Regions from separate parts of the Nocardia wallacei genome, predicted to be linked through region 3. Evidence: riboswitches for the same ligand, from Rfam matches in the RefSeq annotation. Region 3 holds a riboswitch; each other region holds the start of a gene.
The links. A riboswitch is a leader RNA that binds a small molecule or an ion and turns the genes downstream of it on or off. The one in region 3 is predicted to bind S-adenosylmethionine.
Positions count from the first base shown of each region.

Region 1: linked by a shared signal. The riboswitch ahead of NWFMUON74_RS01975 (aminotransferase class V-fold PLP-dependent enzyme) and the one ahead of NWFMUON74_RS33330 (rhodanese-like domain-containing protein) in region 3 are both predicted to bind S-adenosylmethionine.
Region 2: linked by a shared signal. The riboswitch ahead of NWFMUON74_RS30775 (hypothetical protein) and the one ahead of NWFMUON74_RS33330 (rhodanese-like domain-containing protein) in region 3 are both predicted to bind S-adenosylmethionine.

Region 1 covers NZ_AP023396.1:426,246-433,946, forward strand. Annotated here, with positions in the region: gene NWFMUON74_RS01960 (TetR/AcrR family transcriptional regulator) at 1-619, shown strand, start outside; gene NWFMUON74_RS01965 (DUF2752 domain-containing protein) at 687-1,127, shown strand; gene NWFMUON74_RS01970 (hypothetical protein) at 1,183-1,371, shown strand; gene NWFMUON74_RS01975 (aminotransferase class V-fold PLP-dependent enzyme) at 1,429-2,769, opposite strand; SAM riboswitch class IV at 2,797-2,910, opposite strand; gene NWFMUON74_RS01980 (flavin reductase family protein) at 2,997-3,536, opposite strand; gene NWFMUON74_RS01985 (2-oxo-4-hydroxy-4-carboxy-5-ureidoimidazoline decarboxylase) at 3,634-3,954, opposite strand; gene NWFMUON74_RS01990 (crotonase/enoyl-CoA hydratase family protein) at 4,099-4,920, shown strand; gene NWFMUON74_RS36495 (AfsR/SARP family transcriptional regulator) at 4,999-7,701, shown strand, end outside.
Region 2 covers NZ_AP023396.1:6,840,756-6,848,456, reverse strand. Annotated here, with positions in the region: gene NWFMUON74_RS30795 (DUF167 domain-containing protein) at 1-156, shown strand, start outside; gene NWFMUON74_RS30790 (tRNA (cytidine(34)-2'-O)-methyltransferase) at 167-643, opposite strand; gene NWFMUON74_RS30785 (DUF3017 domain-containing protein) at 716-1,033, shown strand; gene metX (homoserine O-acetyltransferase MetX) at 1,049-2,209, opposite strand; gene NWFMUON74_RS30775 (hypothetical protein) at 2,206-2,454, opposite strand; SAM riboswitch class IV at 2,542-2,652, opposite strand; gene NWFMUON74_RS30770 (TetR/AcrR family transcriptional regulator) at 2,704-3,387, opposite strand; gene NWFMUON74_RS30765 (MFS transporter) at 3,524-5,014, shown strand; gene NWFMUON74_RS30760 (NADP-dependent isocitrate dehydrogenase) at 5,280-6,497, shown strand; gene NWFMUON74_RS30755 (MFS transporter) at 6,827-7,701, shown strand, end outside.
Region 3 covers NZ_AP023396.1:7,405,030-7,412,730, reverse strand. Annotated here, with positions in the region: gene NWFMUON74_RS33360 (helix-turn-helix transcriptional regulator) at 1-529, opposite strand, end outside; gene NWFMUON74_RS36450 (hypothetical protein) at 654-1,193, opposite strand; gene NWFMUON74_RS33350 (CaiB/BaiF CoA transferase family protein) at 1,462-2,559, opposite strand; gene NWFMUON74_RS33345 (amidohydrolase family protein) at 2,687-3,559, opposite strand; gene NWFMUON74_RS33340 (FAD-dependent oxidoreductase) at 3,623-5,011, opposite strand; gene NWFMUON74_RS33335 (Rv0361 family membrane protein) at 5,299-5,736, shown strand; SAM riboswitch class IV at 5,783-5,902, shown strand; gene NWFMUON74_RS33330 (rhodanese-like domain-containing protein) at 5,920-6,342, shown strand; gene NWFMUON74_RS33325 (O-succinylhomoserine sulfhydrylase) at 6,339-7,559, shown strand; gene nrdF (class 1b ribonucleoside-diphosphate reductase subunit beta) at 7,560-7,701, opposite strand, start outside.

The sequences.
Region 1 (7,701 bases), 850 kb from region 3:
GACAACGGCCCGGGAGCGGCTCATCCTGGCGGCGGAGCGATTGATCGCCGAGCGCGGTCCGACCGTGCCGCTGCGCGATATCGCCGCGGCGGCGGGGCAGCGCAACAATTCCGCGATCCAGTACCACTTCGGCTCCCGCGACGGCCTCATCGCCGCGATCGTCGAACACCGGCTGGCGACGCTCGAGGTGCGCCGCCTGGAATTGCTTGCCGAGCAAGCGGGTTCGGCCGAGTCGGTGCATGCTCTGCTGGAGGCGCTGGTCATCCCCATGTTCGAACTGGGCGCGCACCACGGAATCGGCCACTACGCCCGATTCCTGGAACAAATCCGGACACATCCGGCCGTGACGGACGCGGCCAACCTCGACACCGCCGCGCGCACCTCGGTGCGGGTGATCATGCGCGGCCTGCAGCGCAAGCTGCCCGAACTCCCGCCACGGCTGCGCATCCGGCGGTTGCGTGCGCTGCCGACCGTGCTGTTCGCCCTGCTCGCCGACCATGAACGCGCCGTCGAATCGGGCCGCGTGGCCGCCGATGACGAATCGGCCTGGGGAGAACTCGTGGACATGCTCGCGGGCACACTCACCGCACCCGTTGTGGAGGGCGCGCCCGTACGGTGAGCGGTCGCCCACCGCCCGCCCGACTGACCTGGCGGCAGGCAGTTCACGGCGGCTACCGTGGACGACTGTGGATATCGCGCACGTGCAGGCCGAGACTCGCCCGCGATGGCGGGGACTCGGGCAACCCGCCCTCGTGGCGGGCGGGGCGGCGGCCGTGGGCGCGCTGCTGCATTTCCGGGACCCGCACGTGCCGGGGTCCTACAGCATCTGCCCGTTCTACGCGCTGACCGGTTGGTGGTGTCCGGGCTGCGGCGGGTTGCGGGCTGTGCACAACCTCACCGACGGCCGGATTCTCGATGCTGTGCACAGCAATGTGCTGTTGGTGCCGCTGCTGGTGGGATTCGTGGTGTGGTGGGGACATTGGGCGCTGCGGAACTGGCGCGGGCAACCCGGGCGGCCGTTCCCGTTCTCGATCGGCCGCACCCAACTGGTGGTGATTCTCGCGTTGTTCACAGTGTTCACCGTGTTCCGCAACACCCCGTGGGGCACCTGGCTGGCGCCCGTGTGAACAGATCGCGGCGCGGTCCCTGTGGGAAGCGCCGCCGACTGGGCATGCTCAGGGTATGGCTGATTCACTGAGAACACGGATACGCGAGAAGATCCTGCGGCAGCTGAACGAGGACGGCGCACCGGACCCCGAACAGGACGACACCCGTCAGCTCTCCGTCGAGAACGACCTCGAACTGCTCGACGCGATCGGCGACGACGACCCCATGCTCGAGGAACTCGCCGAGCGCTATCTCACGCCCTGACCACGCGCGAGATGCCCGCCGACCGCGGGTTTCGCGCGGCCGCCGTGCGAGCCCGACTCAGGCGGTGCAGGGCGCCGCGCCCGCGACCGTTCCCGGAACGAGGCGCTCCCGAGTCTCCGGCACCGGATTCCACTGACCTTCGCCACGGCTGTAGGCCCAGGCCGAACCCTCGTGCACCAGCGCGGTGACCGCATCGACCAGCCGGTCCACGTCTTCGGCGCAGGTGCCCAGCCCGATGCTGGCGCGCAGCGCACCGTCCACGCCCAGACGGGCCAGCAGCGGATGCGCGCAGAACCGCCCGTCGCGCACCCCGATGCCGTGTTCGGCCGACAGGTAGGCGGCGACATGGCCCGGCTCGTAGCCGTCCACGGTGAACGCGACGATGCCGACGCCATCGGTGCTGTCCGACCAGATGCGCAGCAAGCGCACTCCCGCAACGGTTTCCAGGCCGGCGCGCAGCCGCTCGGTGAGATGCCGCTCGTGCTCGCCGACCACATCGTCGTCCAGCTCGGCCAGGGTGTCGCAGGCGGCGGCCAGCGCGGCCGCGCCCAGGACGTTCGGTGAGCCGCCCTCGTGCCGCTGCGGGGCCTGCGCCCAGTGCGCGGTCGTGACGGTCACCTCGCGTACCGCGCCGCCGCCCGCGAGATACGGTTCGGCGGCGTCGAACCAGTCTCGGCGGCCCACCAGCACGCCCGCGCCGAACGGTGCGTAGAGCTTGTGGCCGGAGCAGGCCAGATAGTCGATCCCGCTGGCGCGCAGGTCGATTCGGCGATGCGGCGCCAGCTGGGCCGCGTCGACCAGAATGCGGGCGCCGCATTGATGCGCGATGGTAGCCAGGCGGTCCAGCGGCAGTAGCTCGCCGGTTACGTTCGACGCGCCGGTAACCGCAAGCAGCGCAGCGGGTTTGGTGCACAGTTCGGCGACGAGGCGGCGGATCGTCTCCTCGATCGTGTCCGCGGCCGGGACCACTCGGCGGCCGTGCCGGGTCCACGGCAGGAAGTTGGCGTGATGCTCGATGTCGAGGACCACGGTGTCGCCCGGCACGCACGACGCCAGCAGGTTCAACGCGTCGGTGGTGTTGCGGGTGAATACGACCACCTGGTCGTCGGCGCAGTTCAGGAAGCGTGCGACCGAGCCGCGGGCGGCCTCGTAGCAGTCGGTCGAGATCCGGGAGGCGTAGCCCGCGCCGCGGTGCACGCTGGCGTAGTAGGGCAGCAACTCGTTCACCCGGTCGGTGACCTGGGCCAGCGCGGGCGCGCTGGCGGCGTAGTCGAAATTGGCGTAGCGGCGAGTTCCGCCCTGCACCAAGGGAACTCGCAGATCGCATCCGGAGACGCGAGCAACGGCGGCGCGGGTGCGGTCGAGAGCGGAGGTCATCACGTCAACCCTTCGGGTCATGGGACTCCGGGGAAAACGGGTGATCGGAGTCCGCGCTTGCCGTGCCCGGTCGGGCAGCGGCCCGGTCGTCACCCGGAGCACCCCACCGCGGAGGAGGGTTGCCGGCCAGCAAGCCGGGGCTTGACGCTGGCACTCATGACCTGGCCCGAGATTCGCAGACGCCCGGCCCTCTTGTCAAGCCTCGGCGAACGCACGGGCAGTCCGTGCCGGGGGGCGGGCGGTCCGATTCAGTCCAAACCCATCGGGCGGTGGTAGCTGCCGTTGTAGTAGAGCAGGGGGGCGGCTATCGGCTGGTCGCCGGTATTGTCGTGGACGCGGGTGGCCAGGCCGATCACCAGGGTGTGGTCGCCGATGGGGATGAGTTGGCGCACAACGGCTCTCACCCAGATGGGGGTGCCGTGCAGGACCGGTTCGCCGGTGTCCAGGCGGGTCCACAGGGAGTGGTCGGCGAAGCGTTCCTCGGCGGTTCGGGAGAACCGCTGCGCCAGATGCCGCTGATGCTCGCCCAGGAAGTGCACGACCACCGAGTCGGCGGCCAGCATGGCGTCGATGCTCGACGAGGTGTGCGCGATGTTGAACGAGATCAGCGGCGGGTCCAGCGACAGTGACGCGAAAGAGGTGGCGGTGAAGCCCACCGGCCGGGTCGCCGAGTCCAGGGTGACGATGGTGACGCCGGCGGGGTAGTGCCGCATCGCGGACCGGTACTGGGACGCGGTGATTCCGCTCAGGTCGTCGGGTACCTCGAGTTCGGCATCGGAGGAACTCATGTCACCGCCTCGGCGCCGCTCGCGGGCGCGGTCTCGCTGGGTTCGTACAGTCCCAACCTACGTTGCCCGCGCGGCGGCTATTCCGGCCGCGGCCCGTTCAGTACTCCGGATAGCCGTCGGAGGGGCCGAGTAACCGGTTGATGCGCTCGCGGGTGAGGCGGGTCAGTAGCTCCGTGGTCCGCTCCGTGAACTCCTGCCGGACGAAGGAGTCGAAGAGGCGGTCCCGATCCGCCTCGGACAGTGCGGGCAACTCGACCTCCGCGGCCTTCAGCAGCGCCGCTCGGTCGGGGTAGGGGCGGCCGTCGGCCACCTTCTCCGCCCACGTCACGGAGCAACAGCAGGAGTAGAGCGCGTGTATCGCGCGAGTGCGGGGGAGCGAATTGAAACGTTCCAGGCCGATGCCCTTGTGCATCACCATGGTGGCCTCCGGGAAACCGAGGCGGCGAATCCTGAGGTAGCGATCGTCGCACCGCCACGCCGCCGTCGGCAGTCGTTCGCTGTGAATGTTGCACAGGATTTACACGGTGCGGACCGCCCGAGGACGGGCCGCTACGCTGGACAAATGACTGAATGGAAGGCTTTCACAGTCGAGCGCGAGGATCGCGTCGCACAGGTGACGTTGATCGGCCCGGGTAAGGGCAACACGATGGGCCCGGACTTCTGGCGGGAACTGCCGCTGGTCTTCGGTGAACTCGACGCCGATCCGGAGGTGCGGGCGATCGTGCTCACCGGCTCGGGCCGGAATTTCTCCTACGGCCTCGATCTGCAGGCGATGAGCCCGCTGTTCGGCGCGCTGCTGGCCGACCGGGCCCTGGCCGCGCCGCGCACCGCCTTCCTGCACGATGTCCGGCGGCTGCAGGCCGCGGTGACCGCCGTGGCCGATTGCCGCAAGCCGGTGATCGCCGCGGTCTCCGGCTGGTGTGTCGGCGGCGGCCTCGATTTGATCGCCGCCGCCGATATCCGGCTGGCCAGCGCCGAGGCCACCTTCAGCCTGCGCGAGGCCAAGGTCGCCATCGTGGCCGACGTCGGCTCGCTGCACCGGCTGCCCGGCATCATCGGCGAGGGCCACCTGCGCGAACTCGCCTACACCGGCAAGGACATCGACGCCGCCCGCGCCGAGCGCATCGGCCTGGTCAACGACGTGCACGCCGACCAGGCCGCGGTGCTCGACGCCGCGCACGCCATGGCCCGCGAGATCGCCGCCAACCCGCCGCTGGTGGTGCAGGGGATCAAGGACGTGCTCGATCAGCCCAAGGCGGGGCGGATCGCCGACGGGCTGCGCTACGTCTCGGCGTGGAACGCGGCCTTCCTGCCGTCGGAGGATCTCACCGAGGCCGTTCAGGCGGTGTTCGAGAAGCGGCCGCCGGAATTCGAGGGCCGGTAACCACAGGCTTCCTGTACGACTGTTCAGCATCATCGTCTACCGTCTCTGCACAACGTTCGTGTGTTGTGGACAGGACCGATGCTGAAGTTCGCCGTGCTGGGTGAGGTACGAGCTTGGCGCGGCGAGAACCCGCTGGATCTCGGCCCCAAGCAGCGCCGAGCCGTGCTCGCGGCCCTGTTGCTGCGACGCGGTCGCTCGGCCACGGTGGCGGATCTGGTCGCCGATGTCTGGGGTGAGCGCGCCACCGCGAGCGCGGTCGGCGCGCTGCGCAATCACATCCTGCACCTGCGCAAGGTCCTCGAACCCGATCGGGCCGCGGGCACGCCGCCCGCGGTGCTGGTCGGATTCGCGGGCGGGTACGCGCTGCGGCTGCCGCCCGCCGCGGTCGACGTGGACCTGGCCGAGCAGTACGCGACCGAGGCCGAGCGCACCTCCGACGCCGCCGTGGCCCACGAGCGCCTGCAGACCGCGCTGAGCCTGTGGGCCGGTACGCCGTTGGCGGGCCTGCCCGGCCCGCACGCCGAACGCCGCCGCGCCCAGCTGACCGAACGCCGGTTGAGCCTGCTGGAACGCCGCCTCGAGGCCGACCTGCGCCTGGGCCGCCACGCCGAGGCGATCGCCGAATTGCAGCCGCTGGCCGCGGAACATCCGTTGCGGGAGAAGACTCGTGAGCTGTTGATGACGGCGTTCTACCACGCCGGGCGGCGGGCCGAGGCGCTCGCGGTGTTCACCGATACGCGGCACACCCTCGTCGAATCGCTGGGGCTGGAACCCGGTCCCCGGCTGGTCGATCTGCAGCAGCGCATTCTGCGCGCGGAACCCGCGCCGACGCGCCCGGCGCCCGTCGCCGAGCCGGTCCGGGTGGCGCAGTTGCCCGCCGATATCGCCGATTTCACCGGTCGCGCCGACTGCGTGCGTCGCCTGGTCGAGCGCCTCACCGTGCCCGGCGGGGCGGTGCCGGTGTGCGCGATCGCGGGTATGGGCGGGGTCGGCAAGAGCACGCTGGCCGTGCACGTCGCGCACCTGGTCCGAGCACATTTTCCGGACGGGCAGCTGCATGTCGATCTGCACGGATTCGAGTGCCGCGGCTCCGCGGCGGACACCCTCGGTGACTTCCTGCGCGCGCTCGGTGTGCCGGAGGGCGAGATCGCGGCGTCGGCGCAGCAGCGTGCCGCCCAGTTCCGCAGCCGGCTGGACGGCAAGCGGGTACTGGTGGTGCTCGACAACGCCCGGGACGCCGAACAGGTGACGCCGCTGATCCCGGGGACCCCGGGCTCGGCGGTGCTGATCACCAGCCGGTCCGCGCTGCCCGAACTGCCCGGCGCGGTCGGCGTGCGACTGGCCGAGATGACCGCGGCGGAGGCCGCCACCCTGCTGGCCCGCATCGTCGGGGCCGAGCGGGTCGACGCCGAACCGGAGGCCGCCGAGGCGGTGGTGCGCGCCTGCGGGCGGCTGCCGCTGGCGGTGCGGATCATCGGGGCGCGCCTGGCGAGCCGACCGCGCTGGACGATCGCCGCGATCGCCGACCGGCTGGCCGATTCCCGGCGGCGGCTGGGGCTGCTCCGTACCGGCGACCTCGCGGTCGAACCGGTCTTCCGGCTCGGCTACGACCAGCTGGATCCCCAGCAGGCCAAGGCCTTTCGGATGCTCGCCGCGCCCGAGGTGGAGGATCTGCCGCTGCCCGGGGCCGCGGCCATGCTGGGGCTCGACCGCGACGAGGCCGAGTACCTGTGCGAGTCGCTGGTGGATCTGAGCCTGCTCGACGCCACCGCCGCCGGCCGCTACACCCACCACGACCTGCTGCGGTTGTTCGCCCGCGAACTCGGCCCGGCCGACGAGGCGCAAGCGCTGCCGCGGCTGCTGGACTTCTACCTGGCGACCATGAAAAACGTAGTGGCGGTGTGCGATCCGGGCACGCGGCTGCCGGAGTACCTCGAACCGACTGTGGCCCAAGGCTTGTCGTTCTCCGACGGCTCCGACGCGCAATGCTGGCTGAATACCGAGCGCCGCAACCTCATCGCGTTGTTCCGCCAGGCCGCCCGCCTGGGCGTGGCGGGCGAGCGTAGAGCGGCGGACCGGGCGCTGGCATTGTGTGCCGACTTGGCCTGGGCCATGGCCGAATTGATCGATGGCGGCCCGCATGCGCAGGAACTGGCGCGGGCGCTGGAGGAACTGCTCGCGGCGGCGCTGCGCGCCGGGGACCGCGACCTGGAGTGCCGGGTGCGGGTGGCGCTGGGTTCGGTGCTCACCTATGCCCTGGCGCGGATGCGCACCGGGCGCGACCATCAGCGCATCGCGTTGTCGCTGGGCAGCGATTCCGCGGGCAACGCCCGGCTGACCGCCTTCGCGGCGCAGATGCTGGCCGGGTCCACCCGGGTCGGCGTGGAGGTCGCCGCCTCGCTCGCGCACGCCGAACGGGCCATCCGGCTGGCCCGGCGGCTCGGTGACCCGACCATCGAATGCGCCTGCCTGATCCAGGCCGCCAAGACGCTGTCGGACGACGGGCGATTCGAGGAATCCGTCGCCCGCGCCGAACACGGGCTGGATCTGGCGCATCGGATCGGCAACAACGCCCTGGAGGCGATGGCGCTGCACGAGCTGGGGGCCGCGCTCGCTTACCGCGGCGAGTACGAGCGCGCGATCGAATTGTGCACGCGCGCAGTAGAATCCGCGCGCCGCAGCGGTATGTGGTTGCGGGTGGGGCTCGCGCTGGCGCGCTTGGCGCACGTGTACATGCTTGCGGGAGAACTGATTCGGGCCGAGCCGATCGCGGCCGAGGCG
Region 2 (7,701 bases), 560 kb from region 3:
GGCACGCTACAGCTCTACGTGCGCGCTCCCGCCGTCGAGGGCAAGGCGAACAAGGCCGCCATCGACCTGCTGGCCGCGCACTACGGCGTTCCGAAAAGCTCGATCCGGCTCACGGCGGGAGCCACGTCCGGACTCAAGCGCTTCGAGATCGGTTGACGCCGACGCCCTACACCGCGCCCGGGAACCCCAGCTGTCGCCACGCCTCATAGACCGCCACCGCCGCCGCATTGGACAGATTCATCGACCGCCGCCCGGGCAGCATCGGAATCCGCAGCTGATCGGTGATGCGGGAGTCCGCGAGCACCTCCTCGGGCAACCCGGTCGGCTCGGGCCCGAACAACAGCACATCGCCTTTGCGATAGGCGATATCGGTGTTGCGCGTCGTCGCCTTGGTGGTGAAGGCGTACACCCGCTCGGGCCGGATGGCCTGCCATGCGGCGGCGAGATTCGCGTGCACGGTAACCGACGCCAGATCGTGGTAATCCAGCCCAGCCCGGCGCAGCTTCGGTTCGGACAGATCGAAGCCGAGCGGCTCGATCAGATGCAGCTCACAGCCGGTGCCGGCCGCCAGACGGACCGCGTTACCCGTGTTGGGCGGGATACGGGGCTCGAAGAACACCACATGGAGCACGGCGACAAGCATCGCACGACCCCAGAATCGACCGCCTCGGTGCCACATCGGCGGGACCCGCGCGCGCAATGCGAGAATCGGGGCGTGACCGAGGCCCCCGCAGCTCCCGCACAGCACTCCGGCCCGTCCGGCCGGTTCTTCCGCAACCACCTGCCGCTGTTGCTCGTGGTGGCGGTGCTGCTGGTGGCAGTGGTGTTCGTGGCGCAGGACCGCTGGCGGCGCGGCGCGTACGTGATCGGCGGGGCGACGCTGCTGGCGGCGACATTGCGGGCCTGCCTGCCGACCGCCCGGGTCGGGTTGCTCGCGGTGCGCAGCAAGCCTTTCGACGTCGGCGCCTACGCGGTGCTCGGCGGCGCCGTCATCGCCCTGGCCGCGACCATCAACAGCCTGGGCGTCGGCTGACGGCGAACCGCCGGCTCAGCGCGCGGCCCGCGCCGAGTGCACCAGCTCCATCGTCTCCATCAGCAGCTTGCCGACCGCCTCGGTCTCGGTGAGGAACCCGTCGTGCCCGTCGCGCGAGTGCACGACCTCGAGGCCGCGGCAGCCCGGCAGCAGATCGGCCAGCTCCTGCTGCGTGCGCAGCGGATACAGCCGATCCGAGTCGACGCCGCCCACGATGCACGGCACCGGGGTGGCCGCCAGCGCGGCCGCGATCCCGCCGCGCCCGCGGCCCACGTCGTGGCGGTTCATCGCCTCGGTCAGCAGCACGTAGGTGGCCGCGTCGAACCGGTGCACCAGCTTCTGCGCCTGATACTCCAGGTAGCTCTGCACCGCGTAACGGCCGCCGGCGCGCGGATCCTCGTCGCCCTGCGCGTGATTCTCGAAACGGTGGTCGAGCTCGAATTCGGTGCGGTAGGACAGGTGCGCGATGCGGCGGGCGATCCCCAGCCCGGCGATCGGCGCGCGCCCGGTGCCGTGATAGTTGCCGCCCTGCCAGTTCGGATCGGCCTGGATCGCGGCGATCTGGGTGGTCTGGGTGCCGATCTGGTCGGCGGTGGCGCGCGCTCCGACGGCCAGCACCAGCGCGGCCTCGACCCGCTGCGGAGAGCCGACCATCCACTCCAGCACCCGCATCCCGCCCATCGATCCGCCGACCACCGCGGCGAGCCGCTCGATGCCGAGCAGGTCACACAGCGCCACTTCGGCGGTCACCTGATCACGGATGGAGATTTCGGGAAACCTTGCGCCCCAGGGCTTTCCGTCCGGTGCGAGGGAGGACGGCCCGGTGCTGCCCTGGCAGCCGCCGAGCACATTGGTGGCGATCACGCACCACTGGTCGGTGTCGAGCGGGGCTCCCGGCCCCACGATGCCGTCCCACCAGCCCGGCAGCGGATGCACCTCGTCCGGCGGACCCACCACGTGCGAGTCGCCGGTCAGCGCGTGCTCGATGAGTACGACGTTGTCCGCGTCGGGCGACAACTCGCCCCAGCGCTGCACGGCCAGCTCGACCTCGGGGATCACCGCCCCGTTCTCCAGCCGGACCGCGCCGACGGCGATGGTGCCGAGCGTGCCGTCCGGCGGGGGCAACAGGGCAGCGGCGGCCGACCGGGCCGTCGTCGGTTCGGTGCTCACGGTCACCGCGCCGCCGTCGCGGGCCCGCCACAGCGGCCGGCCGGAACGTGATCGATGCCGTGCGCCGCCCCGCCGGTGACCGGGCGCCCGCCGCGCGACGGCCGCGCATGCTGGGCCGATGCCGGAGCGAGCAGGGGAGAACACACGTCTTCGATGGTAGCGATACGACCGGACGGCATCGGATGCTCGGTGCCGCGCGGGCCGTAGGAGATGTTCGCCGGGTCGCAGACAGCAGCAGTCGAGTCGCTCATGTACTACTCCAGGTGAAGGGGCCGTATGCGGCTGTCAGCGGGGCTCGGGTAGCGACCGGCAACAACACATTTCGGGGACCTCCTGATAAGTCGCGCTTGCTCTCGGCTTTCGAGAGCCCGGTCATCACCCGGAGCACCCCACCGCAACTGGAGGGTTGCCGGCCAGCGAGCCGGGGCTTGGCGCTGGCACTCATGACCTGACTGGGATGGTAGCGGATCGTCGGCGACGGGTGCGAGGCCAGGTCGCCGCTATCGCCGCGAGCCGGTGCCACCGCCGTCGGCCGCCGCCACGGGAATCGCGCAGCGGCGGACGAATTCGTCGTAGGCGCCGCGCACCGCCCGCACGCTGGCCTCCGCCGAGACCGCCGGTTCGCCCTCGGGCACCTCGGCATCACATTCCATGCCGGTGCGCAGGATCGCGTTGAAGGTGGCCGCGATGAGCCGGACGGTCATGGACTCGCTGTCGGCGCCGATGCGCTCGGCGAGCGCGGTGTGGATCTCGACGGTCTTGGTGTCGGCGATCTCCATGCTGCGCGCGCGGACCGTGGTGCTGGCCCGGCTGATCCGCTGCATCCGCTGGAACCACTCGAACGGCACCTCCCCCTCCGCGATGCTCTGTGCGGTGACGGCCAGGTAGGTGTCCAGCAGGGCCTGTAGTTCGTTGCCGGTGACCGGCTGCTTGCGCAGCTCCGCCCCGATCGCCTTGCCCCAGTCCTCGATCGGGGCGAGGACGATGTCCTCCTTCAGTTCGAAGTACCGGTTCACCGTGCGCGGCGACACGTCGGCCGCCTCCGCGATCTGCTCGACCGTCGTCGCCTCGAACCCGTTCGCGTCGCACAACCGCAGCGCCACCTCGATGATGCGGCGCCGGGTCTGCTGCTTCTTGCGTTCGCGCAGGCCGGCCTGGGCGGGACGCGGCGATGAGTCGAGCATGGCCCGATTCTATCGCTAACCGCTCTGAATGTGACTATGGACGCCAAATGTCACACTCAGACATTTTTCTCTTGACGCCAATTGTCGTCCGATGACACGATGGCGGCACACTTCTTCCGATGCAGGAGTCCCCCTCATGACCGAAACCGGGACACTCGTTCCACCCGACATATCGACCGAGCCCAAGAGCTCGGCCCGCTGGTGGGCGCTGGGCGTGATCGCCCTGGCCCAGCTCATGGTGGTGCTCGACGCCACGATCGTGACCATCTCGCTGCCGTTCGCCCAGCAGGATCTGGGCATCAGCGACGGCGACAAACAGTGGGTGCTCACCGCCTACACGCTGATCTTCGGCGGCCTGCTGCTGCTCGGCGGCCGCCTCGCCGACTACCTGGGCCGCCGCCGGATCTTCCTGATCGGCCTGGTCGGCTTCGCCGCCGCCTCGGCGCTGGCCGGGCTGGCGCAGAACTCCGCCGAGCTGTTCGCGGGCCGCGCGCTCCAAGGCGCGTTCGGCGCGCTGCTGGCCCCGGCGGCGCTGTCGCTGGTGTCGGTGACCTTCACCGAGGCGCGCGAAAGGGCAAGGGCCTTCGGCGTTTTCGCGGGCGTCTCGGCCGGTGGCGCGGCGATCGGCCTGATCGCCGGTGGCGCGCTCACCGAATACGCCAACTGGCGCTGGTGCCTGCTGGTGAACACGCCCGTCGCGCTGCTGGCGCTGGTCGGCGCGTTCGCGTTCGTCATCAAGGACGTGCCCGTGCCGCGGACCGGCGGCTACGACGTGCCGGGCGCGGTGACGGTGACCTTGGGCCTGATCTCGGTCGTGTACGGCTTCAGCCGCGCCGCCGACGACGGCTGGCTCGCCTCGTCCACGCTCGCGCTGCTGATCGCCGGGGTGGCGCTGCTGATCGCGTTCGTGGCGATCGAACGGCGCAGCGCCAATCCGCTACTGCCGCTGCATATTCCGGGCGAGCTGAACCGCGGCGGCTCGTTCCTGGTGGCATTGCTGGTGCCGATCGCGATGTTCGCGATGTTCATCAACCTGAGCTACTACCTGCAGATCACCCTCGGTTACAGCCCGCTGAAGGCCGGTGTCGCGTTCCTGCCGTTCCCGGTCGGCATCGTGATCTCCGCGGGCGTGGCCAGCGCGCTGCTGCCCCGCATCGGGCCGCGCCCGCTGATGATCGCCGGCGGCGTGCTGGGTATCGCGGGCCTGCTCTACCTGGCACAGCTGAACTTCGGCGACAGCTTCGCCGCGACCGTGCTGCCCGCCACCGTGCTCATCGCGCTGGGCATGGGAGCGCTGTTCGTGTCCATGCAGACCACCGCGCTGCACCAGGTCGAGGAGAAGGACTCCGGCGTGGCCAGTGCGCTGCTCAATGCCGCCCAGCAGGTCGGCGGCGCGATCGGCACGGCCCTGCTGACCACCATCTCGGTGCAGGTGGCCCAGCGCTACGCCGAGAACAACCCGACCGCCGACAACCTGATGGCCCGCGCCGCGATCCACAGCTACGACGTGGCCTTCTACATCGGCGCGGGTTTCTTCCTGGCCGCGATCGCGATCGTCGCGCTGATGATCCGCGACAAGCCGGAGAACCTGCTGGAGGGCGCCGAGCACGCGCCGATGGCTGTCTGATTACTCACAGGCGGGGAAGGGCCGGTGCCGCTGAGGTGGCACCGGCCCTCGTGCGCGTCCCGCGAATGTGACGCGGGCACCTCTCAATGGGGCAGCCCCTGGAAGTGAGACCCAGCGCACCAGTACGCTTGTCTTGTTTAGTACCTCGAAGTCTCGCGGACAACGCGGGGCGTATACGTTGTCTGTTGAACAGCTGGGGTCCGCTCACAAGCGTGTTCACCTGGCCGTGCAATGGGAGCACCTTCCTAGGAGGACACGAAGATCCATGTCCAAGATCAAGGTTGAAGGTACCGTCGTCGAACTCGATGGCGACGAGATGACCCGGATCATCTGGCAGTTCATCAAGGACAAATTGGTCCATCCGTACCTGGACATCAATCTCGAGTATTACGACCTCGGTATCGAGTATCGGGACAAGACCGACGATCAGGTGACCGTCGACGCCGCCAACGCCATCAAGCAGCACGGCGTGGGCGTCAAGTGCGCCACCATCACCCCGGACGAGGCGCGCGTCAAGGAATTCGGCCTGAAGAAGATGTGGCGGTCGCCCAACGGCACCATCCGCAACATCCTCGGCGGCACGATCTTCCGCGCTCCGATCATCATCTCCAACGTCCCGCGCCTGGTGCCGGGCTGGACGAAGCCGATCATCATCGGCCGGCACGCGTTCGGTGACCAGTACCGCGCCACCGACTTCAAGGTGCATCAGGCCGGCACCGTCACCCTGACCTTCACGCCCGAGGACGGCTCCGAGCCGATCCAGCACGAGGTCGTGCGGCTGCCCGAGGACGGCGGCGTGGTCATGGGCATGTACAACTTCAAGAAGTCCATCGAGGACTTCGCGCGCGCGTCGCTGAACTACGGACTGCAGCAGAACTACCCGGTCTACATGTCGACCAAGAACACCATCCTGAAGGCCTACGACGGCATGTTCAAGGACACCTTCCAGGAGATCTACGAGACCGAGTTCAAGAACGAGTTCGACGCCGCCGGCCTCACCTACGAGCACCGGTTGATCGACGACATGGTGGCCTCCGCGCTGAAGTGGGAGGGCGGCTACGTCTGGGCGTGCAAGAACTACGACGGCGACGTGCAGTCCGACACCGTGGCGCAGGGCTTCGGCTCGCTGGGCCTGATGACCTCGGTGCTGCTGACCCCGGACGGGCGGACCTGTGAGGCCGAGGCCGCGCACGGCACCGTGACCCGCCACTACCGTCAGCACCAGCAGGGCAAGCCGACCTCCACCAACCCGATCGCCTCGATCTTCGCGTGGACCCGCGGCATCGCCCATCGCGGCAAGCTGGACAACACCCCCGAGGTCATCGGCTTCGCGCAGACCCTCGAGGATGTCGTCATCAAGACCGTCGAGGACGGCCAGATGACCAAGGACCTGGCGCTGCTGGTCGGCGGCGATCAGGGCTACCTCACCACCGAGGAGTTCCTCGGCGTGCTCGACGCCAACCTGGCGCGCGAACTGCGCTAGGCCCCGCGAGAATTTCTCGTACCGCACATCCGGGCACCCGCCCCCACCGAACCCCGGTGGCCGCGGGTGCCCGAATTGTTTCCCGACCTCCCATGATTCGGGGTCGCGCGCTCGCGCCGCGAGCCGGGAGAAGGTACGGCATCGCGGTGCGGTGAGTGAGATCACCGGCGTCCGGGGATGCGCGAGCGTTCGCCGCCGTGTTGCGCTGTGTCGTGGCTTCCGTACCCGAGCCCGCCGTGGCCTTCCATCAGTCCCTGCCCACCACCCAGTCCCTGACCACCGCCTCGGTCGCGCCCGCGCGCGACCGTGGTGAGACGCCTGTTGCCGACGTGCCCGCGGTCGAGCGGCCCGACCGCACCGGGTGGCATGTTCCCGCGCTGCTGGCCCTGGCGCTCGGCGGATTCGGTATCGGCACCACCGAATTCGTCACCATGGGTTTGCTGCCGGATATCGCGCGTGCCATGAACGTGTCGGAGCCGACCGCCGGGCACGCGGTGTCGGCATACGCGCTGGGCGTGGTGGTCGGGGCGCCGGTGATCGCGGCGCTGTGCGCGCGGATGTCGCGCAAGCGTCTGCTCATCGCGTTGATGGCGGCCTTCACCATCGGCAATATCGCCACGGTGCTGGCGCCCTCGTTCGCCACGTTGACCGCCGCGCGCTTCGTCTCCGGCCTGCCGCACGGCGCGTACTTCGGCGTGGCGTCGCTGGCCGCGGCCAGCCTGGCGCCCGTCGGGCAGCGTGCCAAGGCGGTTGCCGCGGTTATGCTGGGGTTGAGCGCCGCCAACGTTGTCGGCGTTCCCGCGGCAACCTGGCTGGGGCAGCATCTGGGCTGGCGGGATGCCTACGCGGTGGTCGCCGTGATCGGTTTGGCGACGGTGTTCGCCATCGCGCGGTTCGTACCGGAACTCACCGGCGTCCGCGTCACAGACCCTCGCACCGAACTCGGCGCGCTCCGCCGCTCCCAGGTGCTGCTCACCCTGCTGGTGGGCGCTGTCGGCTTCGGCGGCATGTTCGCCGTCTACACCTACATCACCACCACGCTCACCGATGTCGCGGGCATGCCGATCGGGCTGGTGCCGATCGTGCTCGCGCTGTTCGGGCTGGGCATGATCGCCGGCAATATCGTCGGCGGCGTGCTGGCCGATCGCGGTGTGGACCGCGCGGTGTTCCTGGCGCTGCTGTCGATGGTCGTCATCCTCGCCGG
Region 3 (7,701 bases):
GCTGCCCGCCCAGCATCGACTCGACCAGTTCGACGCTCTGCCGTTCGGTGAAGGGGGACAGGTCGATTCGCAGCAGATGACCGTCTTTCCACAGCGAGGTCACCGCGTCGGGCACCTGGACTCCGCTGCGCACGGTGCACACGATGCGGGCCGCCTTGTCGATGGCCAGCTGCAGCAGCAGCGTCGCCGACAACTGGTCCAGCAGGTGGGCGTCGTCCACGCCGATGATGGTGTGCCCGTCGGCCAGCAGCGCCTCGCGCGCCGCCGCCATGAATGTCACCGGGTCGTGCGCGGTGTAGACGCCGACCATGTGGGCGAACACGCCGAGCGGAATGCTGCGGGCGGACTCGGTCCCCGCCACCCATCTGATGTTCCCGCCCACCGCGGCCGTCGCCTGGCGCGCCAGCGTCGTCTTCCCGACGCCGGCGTCACCGGTCAGCACGGCACCGACGAATTCGCTGCCGGTGAGTGCCGCGCGGATCGACTCGAGTTCGTTCCCGCGTTCGATCATCGGCCAATTCCGAGCCATGCGAATTACTTTAGTGCCTCAGTGATCATCGGCGGAGCGAACCGAGACCGAACAGACCACGCCAGATCCAGGGCGAATGTTCACCTGCTATCAACGGGCCGGTCGACGACAGATTCGCAATTGGTCAGTCGACCATGCCGTCTGCTGACCAGCTCGACGGGATCGGTGGTGAGCCTGCGGCGTCGGGCGGCAGGGTGTTCGGCGGCGGGAATTGCGCGGTTCCGGGGAAGGGTTGTGTTCCCGGTCCGCCCTGCGGCCACGGCGGCGCACCGGGCGGTGGGTTCGTCGGCCGCAGCGACGCCGAGGTGACTGGTAGCAGTAGTGCGACAACGGCAGCCACAGTCGTCAGGAACGCCAGGGCGATGAGCCATCGGCCGCCCTCGATAATTTCCTCGAGCCCCCCGTCGGGTGACCACCCACGCGATCCGCTGACCAACAGGATGACGGCATGCAGGAGCAATCCGCCGGTGCCGAGCCCCGCGAGTATTCGCGCTGTCAGTGACGGCCGGTTGTTCGCCAGCAGCATGACCGTACCCGTCACGGCCATCAGGGCCGCGACAGCCAGTGCGCAGGGGGCTATCAGGTAAAGCGCGGAATCGTAGGGCCAGTGACGATCCGACACCACGAACGGCTCTGCGATGTCCGCGACGACTGTCAGGGCCAACGCGACAAGTGCCAGCCCGGCGGCAACGGATCGCCGACTCGTCCGGGGGGCTGCCGGACGAGTCGGCGGGGGCGGCGCCCAAGGCATCTGCGGCGGCACCGGGTGGAAGGGATGTGAGGGCGGTCCCGGCCGTCCGGCCGGATACGGATCGACCATTCGCGGCTCCCCTCTGGATCGGCGACTCTCCCAGCGTAGCGGGGCCGGGAACGTTCCCGCAGGCGAGCGGCCCGAAGTCCCTCGGCCGCAGAGGAACTGGAAGATCGGTCGGCTATGTCCAGACGCGCTCGATCGGCGTGGCCTCCGACGGCGGCGGCGTGGGAATGCCGCCCGGCGTGCGGGAGAAGCGCGGGGCGGGGGAGTGCTGCACGACGCCGTCGATCTCCACCAGCGATTCGCGGGCGGCGATGTGCTCGTTCGCCGTCGCCTCGGTGAGCGTGAGGACCGGGGTGACGCAGGCGTCGGTGCCGTGGAAGACCGCCGCCCATTCGTCGCGGGTCTTCGTCTTGAACTTCTCGGTGAACAGCTTGCGCAGCTGATCCTGGCCGTTCGGGTCGATCTGCGCGGGCAGCCCCTCGGGGTCGATCTCGAGGCCCTTCAGGAACTCGGCGTAGAACTGCGGCTCGATGCAGCCCACCGCCATGTACTTGCCATCGGAGGTCTCATAGGTGTCGTAGAAGGCCATGCCGGTGTCGAGCAGGTTGGTGCCGCGCTCGTCGGACCACAGGCCCACTCCGCGCATGCCCCAGATCATGTGCGACAGCGCGAGCGCGCCGTCGACCATCGCGGCATCGATGACCTGCCCCTTGCCCGAGCTCTGCCGCTCCACCAGTGCCGCGAGGATGCCGAACACCAGGAACATCGACCCGCCGCCGAAGTCGCCGACCATGTTCAGCGGTGGCACCGGCCGCTCACCCTTGCGGCCGATGGCGTTGAGCACGCCGGTCAGCGAGATGTAGTTGATGTCGTGGCCGGCGCGGTCGGCGAGCGGGCCGTGCTGGCCCCAGCCGGTCATGCGGCCGTAGACCAGGCGCGGATTGCGTTCCAGGGCAGCGTCTGGACCCAGGCCCATGCGCTCGGTGACGCCGGGCCGGAAGCCCTCGATGAGCACGTCGGCCTTGTCGATCAGGCCGAGCACCTTCTCGATGTCCGCGGCGTCTTTCAGATTGGCCTCGACGATGGTGCGACCACGCCACTGCGGGCGCTCCATGAACCCCGGCAGCATGCCCGGCCGCTGCACCCGCACCACATCGGCGCCCAGGTCCGCGAGCAGCAGCGCCGCGTGCGGACCGGGGCCGATACCGGCCAGTTCGACAACTCGGATGCCCGCCAGCGGGCCCTGCTTCGTGGCTGCGGATGGAGTGGTCACGCCTACCTCGGTTCCTCGTCGATCCCGTTCTACCGGAGCACAGCCCGGTATTGTCAGTATGACAATAACGGCGACGACCGCGGCGGCAGGGCTCCCCTGACGGATTTCCGCGCGGCCCGGAGACCAGCTACTCGATCACCGGCAGCGGCACCGTATCGGCGGGCGCGGGTTTCGGCAGGTCACGCCGGTCCAGCCGCAGCGTCGGCGGCTCCCCGCTCCGAATCGGCAAGGTGGGCACGGGGTCTTCGTGCGCGGCGCGCACCTTCACCGGCAGGCGGTAGAACGCGCGGGCGTTGTCCTCGAGCACCTTGTACATGTCGGTGCCGACGGCATCGGCGATCAGCTCGATATCCGAATCCCGGAACGGCCGCCCCGCGCGGGTGCCGGGCAGATCCGAGCCGAACATCAGCGCATCGGGATTGACCGTGTGGATCCGCCGCATCGCCGACACCACGTTCATCGACACCCGGCCGAATCCGGACGCCTTCACCCGAGCGCCGCGATCCACCAGGTTGAGCAGGTAGGGCAGGCAGTCGTCGGACATGCCCATGTGGTCGATCGACAGCGCCGGCAGCTTGGAGATCACCGGCTCCAGCGATCCCAGCATCGACCCGTCGATGTACAGCTCGACGTGCCACCCGGCGATGTCGTGCGCCCGCAACGCCGCCATCGTCAGCGTCACGATGTCACCGGCCGCCCGCTTGAGGTTGAACCGCAGCGCGCGCACGCCCGCCCGGTCCAGTTCGGCGATCTCCGCGTCGGAGGCGTCGGGATCCGGGTTCAGCACCCCCACCCAGTTCGGCCCGAGTTCGGCCAGCGCGGCCCGCATGAAGCCGGTGTCGGTGCCCTGGAACGACGCGCTGACCACGGCGCCACCGTCGATGTCGAAGCGCGACATGCGCTTTCGATAGTCACCGATGGTGTAGGGCCGCGGCAGGTAGCCCTCGTTCTCGCTCAGCGGGAACCGCGGATCGATGAGGTGGACATGGGCATCGAACACGTGATCAGCATGCCTCACAACGGTGACGAATGCGTAAGCCGTGGTAACGGCCGTGCGTTTGCCTCAGGCTTTGTGCGGTTCGCTGGCGGCGAGCATCTCGTGCCGCTCGACCACCTTGACGCGCTCGCGGCCCTGCGGCTCGCCGAGGGACCGTTCGTGCGCATCCAGCCGGTACCAGCCCGCCCAGGTGGTGAACGGGATGCCCTTGTCTTCCAGCCACGTCGTCACCGCTTCCGGGTCGCGCTCGGCGGCGGGGGTGAACTTCGCGGCGTCGTCGAGCAGGCAGGCGATGGTCTCGTTCGCGTCGCCCTTGGTGTGGCCGATCAGGCCGACCGGGCCGCGCTTGATCCAGCCGGTGACGTAGGTGGCGGGCACGAATCGCCGCGCCGGGTCGTCGGCGCTGTCGTCGGCGAGCACGCGGCCCGCCTCGTTCGGGACGGTGCCGGCCTGCTCGTCGAAGGGGAGCTGCGGGATGTTCTGCGACAGGTAGCCGACGGCCCGATACACCGCTTGCACGTCCCACTCGTTGTAGTCGCCGGTGCCCTTGACGTTGCCGGTGCCGTCGAGCTGGGTGCGCTCGGTGCGCAACCCGACGACCTTGCCGTCCTCGCCGAGGATCTCGTGCGGAGACTCGAAGAAGTGCAGGAACAGCTTGTGCGGACGGTTGCCCACATCGCGGATCGCCCACTGCTCCAAGGTGTTGCAGACCATGTCGACCTGCTTGGAGTGACGGCGCGCGGCCTCGGAGCCCTCGTCGTAGTCGATGTCCTCGGGGTCGACGATGACCTCGATGGTCGGCGAGTGGTCCAGCTCGCGCAGTTCCAGCGGGGTGAACTTGGCCTGCGCGGGACCGCGGCGGCCGAACACGTGCACCTCGATCGCCTTGTTGTGCTTGAGGCCCTCGTAGACGTTCGGCGGGATCTCGGTCGGCAGCAGTTCGTCGCCGGTCTTGGCGAGCACGCGGGCCACGTCGAGCGCGACGTTGCCGACGCCGAGCACGGCCACCTTCTCGGCGTCCAGCGGCCAGGAACGCGGCACGTCGGGGTGGCCGTCGTACCAGGAGACGAAGTCGGCGGCGCCGTAGGAGCCGTCCAGGTCGATGCCGGGCACGGGCAGCGCGCGGTCGGCGTTGGCGCCGGTGGAGAAGATCACCGCGTCGTAGAACCGCCGCATGTCCGACAGCGTGATGTCGGTGCCGTAGTCGATGTTGCCGAGCAGACGCACCTGCGGCTTGTCGAGGACCTTGTGCAGTGCGGTGACGATGCCCTTGATGCGGGGATGGTCGGGAGCGACTCCGTAGCGAATGAGCCCGAACGGTGCGGGCATCCGCTCGTAGAGGTCGATGCTCACCTCGGCATCGGACTTCATCAGGGCGTCGGCGGCGTAGATTCCGGCCGGTCCGGCGCCCACGATCGCAATGCGCAGTGGGTTGGTCGCACTGTATTCCGTCATTCTTACGCGCACCCTCTGGTAGAGAACTCTGTCGTCATGTACTCAGCCGTGTTGTTCAGCCGTCTTTTCTTAGCTTAGGCTAAGTTGACGTGCGGGCCGGGCTGCACCCCGCCGATCCGACATCCGCTCGATGCTGCTTCGTTGCTGTCCGAGATGTGGTTCGGACCCGGCCTGGGCCGGGCATTCTGTTGAGTCTATCGGTGCTCGCCGTGATCGTTATTCCCGGGATCCGCCGGGAAATGCCGATGTGATCCCTGGCACTCCGGCTCACCATGGATGATCGACGCATGACCGACGCCGACGAGCCGACCCCCATCGACCAGCGCGACAGCATCAAGTCACCGGTTCCGTTCATCGCGGCCGCGGTGGTGGCGGTGCTGGTGCTGGCGGGCATCGTCGCGCTCGCGCTGGCCCGGCCGGCTGAGAAGAATCTCACAGACGCGGACCGGGTCGCGATCGCCGCGCGGAATTTCGCCACCGCGCAGGCGGATTCGAACGCCGACCGCCGCGCCACCACCGCCTGCCGCGACTTCGACGCCGCTCGCTCGCCGCTGGGGCCGGAGGCGGTCGGCAAGGACGTCGAGATCGTGAAGGTCACCGACACCGTCGTCGACGGCGACCACGCGCGGGCCGCGGTGACCAGCCGCATCGACGGCCGCGAAACGACCTCGACCTGGACTTTGACCCGTGCCGACGGCGCCTGGCTGGTCTGCGACCGCCCATGAGCGGAGGTTTGACAGGCGACCTCGTGACCGGGCACTCTCAATTCCAGGTCATGAGCGCCAGCGCCAAGCCCCGGCTCGCTGGTCGGCAACCCTCCTCCGCGGTGGGGTGCTCCGGGTGACGACCTGGCCACGCATCGGTGTCCTCGCGGTGCGGCAAGTGCGGATTCTCAGGAGGTGCGAGAAGTGAGTTATGCGGGCGACATCACCCCGAAGCAGGCGTGGGACCTGTTGCGCGACAATCCCGATGCGGTTCTGGTCGACGTGCGGACCGAGGCCGAGTGGCGGTTCGTCGGGGTGCCGGACACCAGCTCGATCGATCGGCCGACGGCACTGATCGAATGGGTCGACGGGACGGGCGCGCCCAACGCGCAGTTCGTCGATCAGCTGAAGCAGGTACTGGCCGAGCGGAATCCGGACGGCGACGCCCCGGTGATCTTCCTCTGCCGGTCCGGGCAGCGCTCCATCGGTGCCGCGACCGCGGCGACGGCGGCCGGTTTCGCGCCGTCCTACAACGTGCTCGAGGGCTTCGAGGGCCCGCTGGATCCGCAGGGGCATCGCGGCGGCGCCGGCTGGCGCGCCCACGGACTCCCGTGGCGGCAGTCGTGATCACCGGCGGCGCGTTCGACAAGCCGCTGCCCGAGGGCGTGGGTCCGGCGACCCTGGGCGTGCGCGGCGGGCTGCGGCGATCCGGGTTCGAGGAGACCGCCGAGGCGCTGTATCTGTCCTCCGGTTTCGTGTACGAGAGCGCCGAGGCGGCCGAGGCCGCGTTCACCGGCGACGTCGAACATTTCGTGTACTCGCGCTACGGCAACCCGACGGTCGCCATGTTCGAGGAGCGGATGCGCCTGATCGAGGGCGCCGAGGCGTGCTTCGCCACCGCCAGTGGCATGTCGGCCGTATTCACCGCGCTCGCGGCGCTGCTGGGCGAGGGTGATCGGCTGGTGGCCGCGCGCAGCCTGTTCGGATCGTGTTTCGTGGTCTGCAACGAGATCCTGCCGCGCTGGGGCGTGGAGACCGTCTTCGTCGACGGGGAGGATCTCGATCAGTGGGCGGCGGCGCTGTCACAGCCCACCCAGGCGGTGTTCTTCGAGACGCCCTCGAACCCGATGCAGACCCTCGTCGATGTCCGCCGGGTGTCCGAGCTGGCGCATGCCGCGGGCGCGAAAGTGGTGCTGGACAACGTCTTCGCCACTCCGCTGCTGCAGCGCAGCCTGGATCTGGGCGCCGACATCGTGGTGTATTCGGGCACCAAGCACATCGACGGTCAGGGCCGGGTGCTCGGCGGCGCCATCCTGGGCCCGAACGACTACATCGACGGTCCGGTGAAGCACCTCATGCGCCACACCGGCCCGGCGCTGAGCGCGTTCAACGCCTGGACCCTGCTCAAAGGATTGGAGACCATGCCGCTGCGGGTGCGCCAGTCCGCGGAGTCGGCGCTGCGGGTGGCGGAATTCCTGGAGCGCCACCCCGCCGTCTCCTGGACGAAATACCCCTTCCTGCCATCACATCCGCAGTACGCGCTGGCGCGGGAGCAGATGTCGGCGGGCGGTACCGTCGTCACCTTCGAGCTCGCGTCCGGCAGCGGCGACGGTGCGGCGAAGAAACGCGCGTTCGAGGTGCTCAACCGGTTGCGCATCGTCGACATCTCCAACAACCTCGGCGACGCCAAGACCCTGATCACGCATCCGGCCACCACCACCCACCGGGCGATGGGACCGGAAGGGCGTGCGGCCGTGGGCATTACCGACGGCGTGGTGCGGATCTCGATCGGCCTGGAGGACGTCGAGGATCTGCTCGGCGATCTGGAACAGGCGCTGAGCTGATCAGAAGTCCCAGTCGGCGTCCTCGGTCTGCTGCTGTTTGCCGATGACGTAGGAACTGCCGGAGCCGGAGAAGAAGTCGTGGTTCTCGCCCGCGCCCGGATCGAGCGCGGCGAGGATCGACGGGTCGACCCGGCAGTCCTCG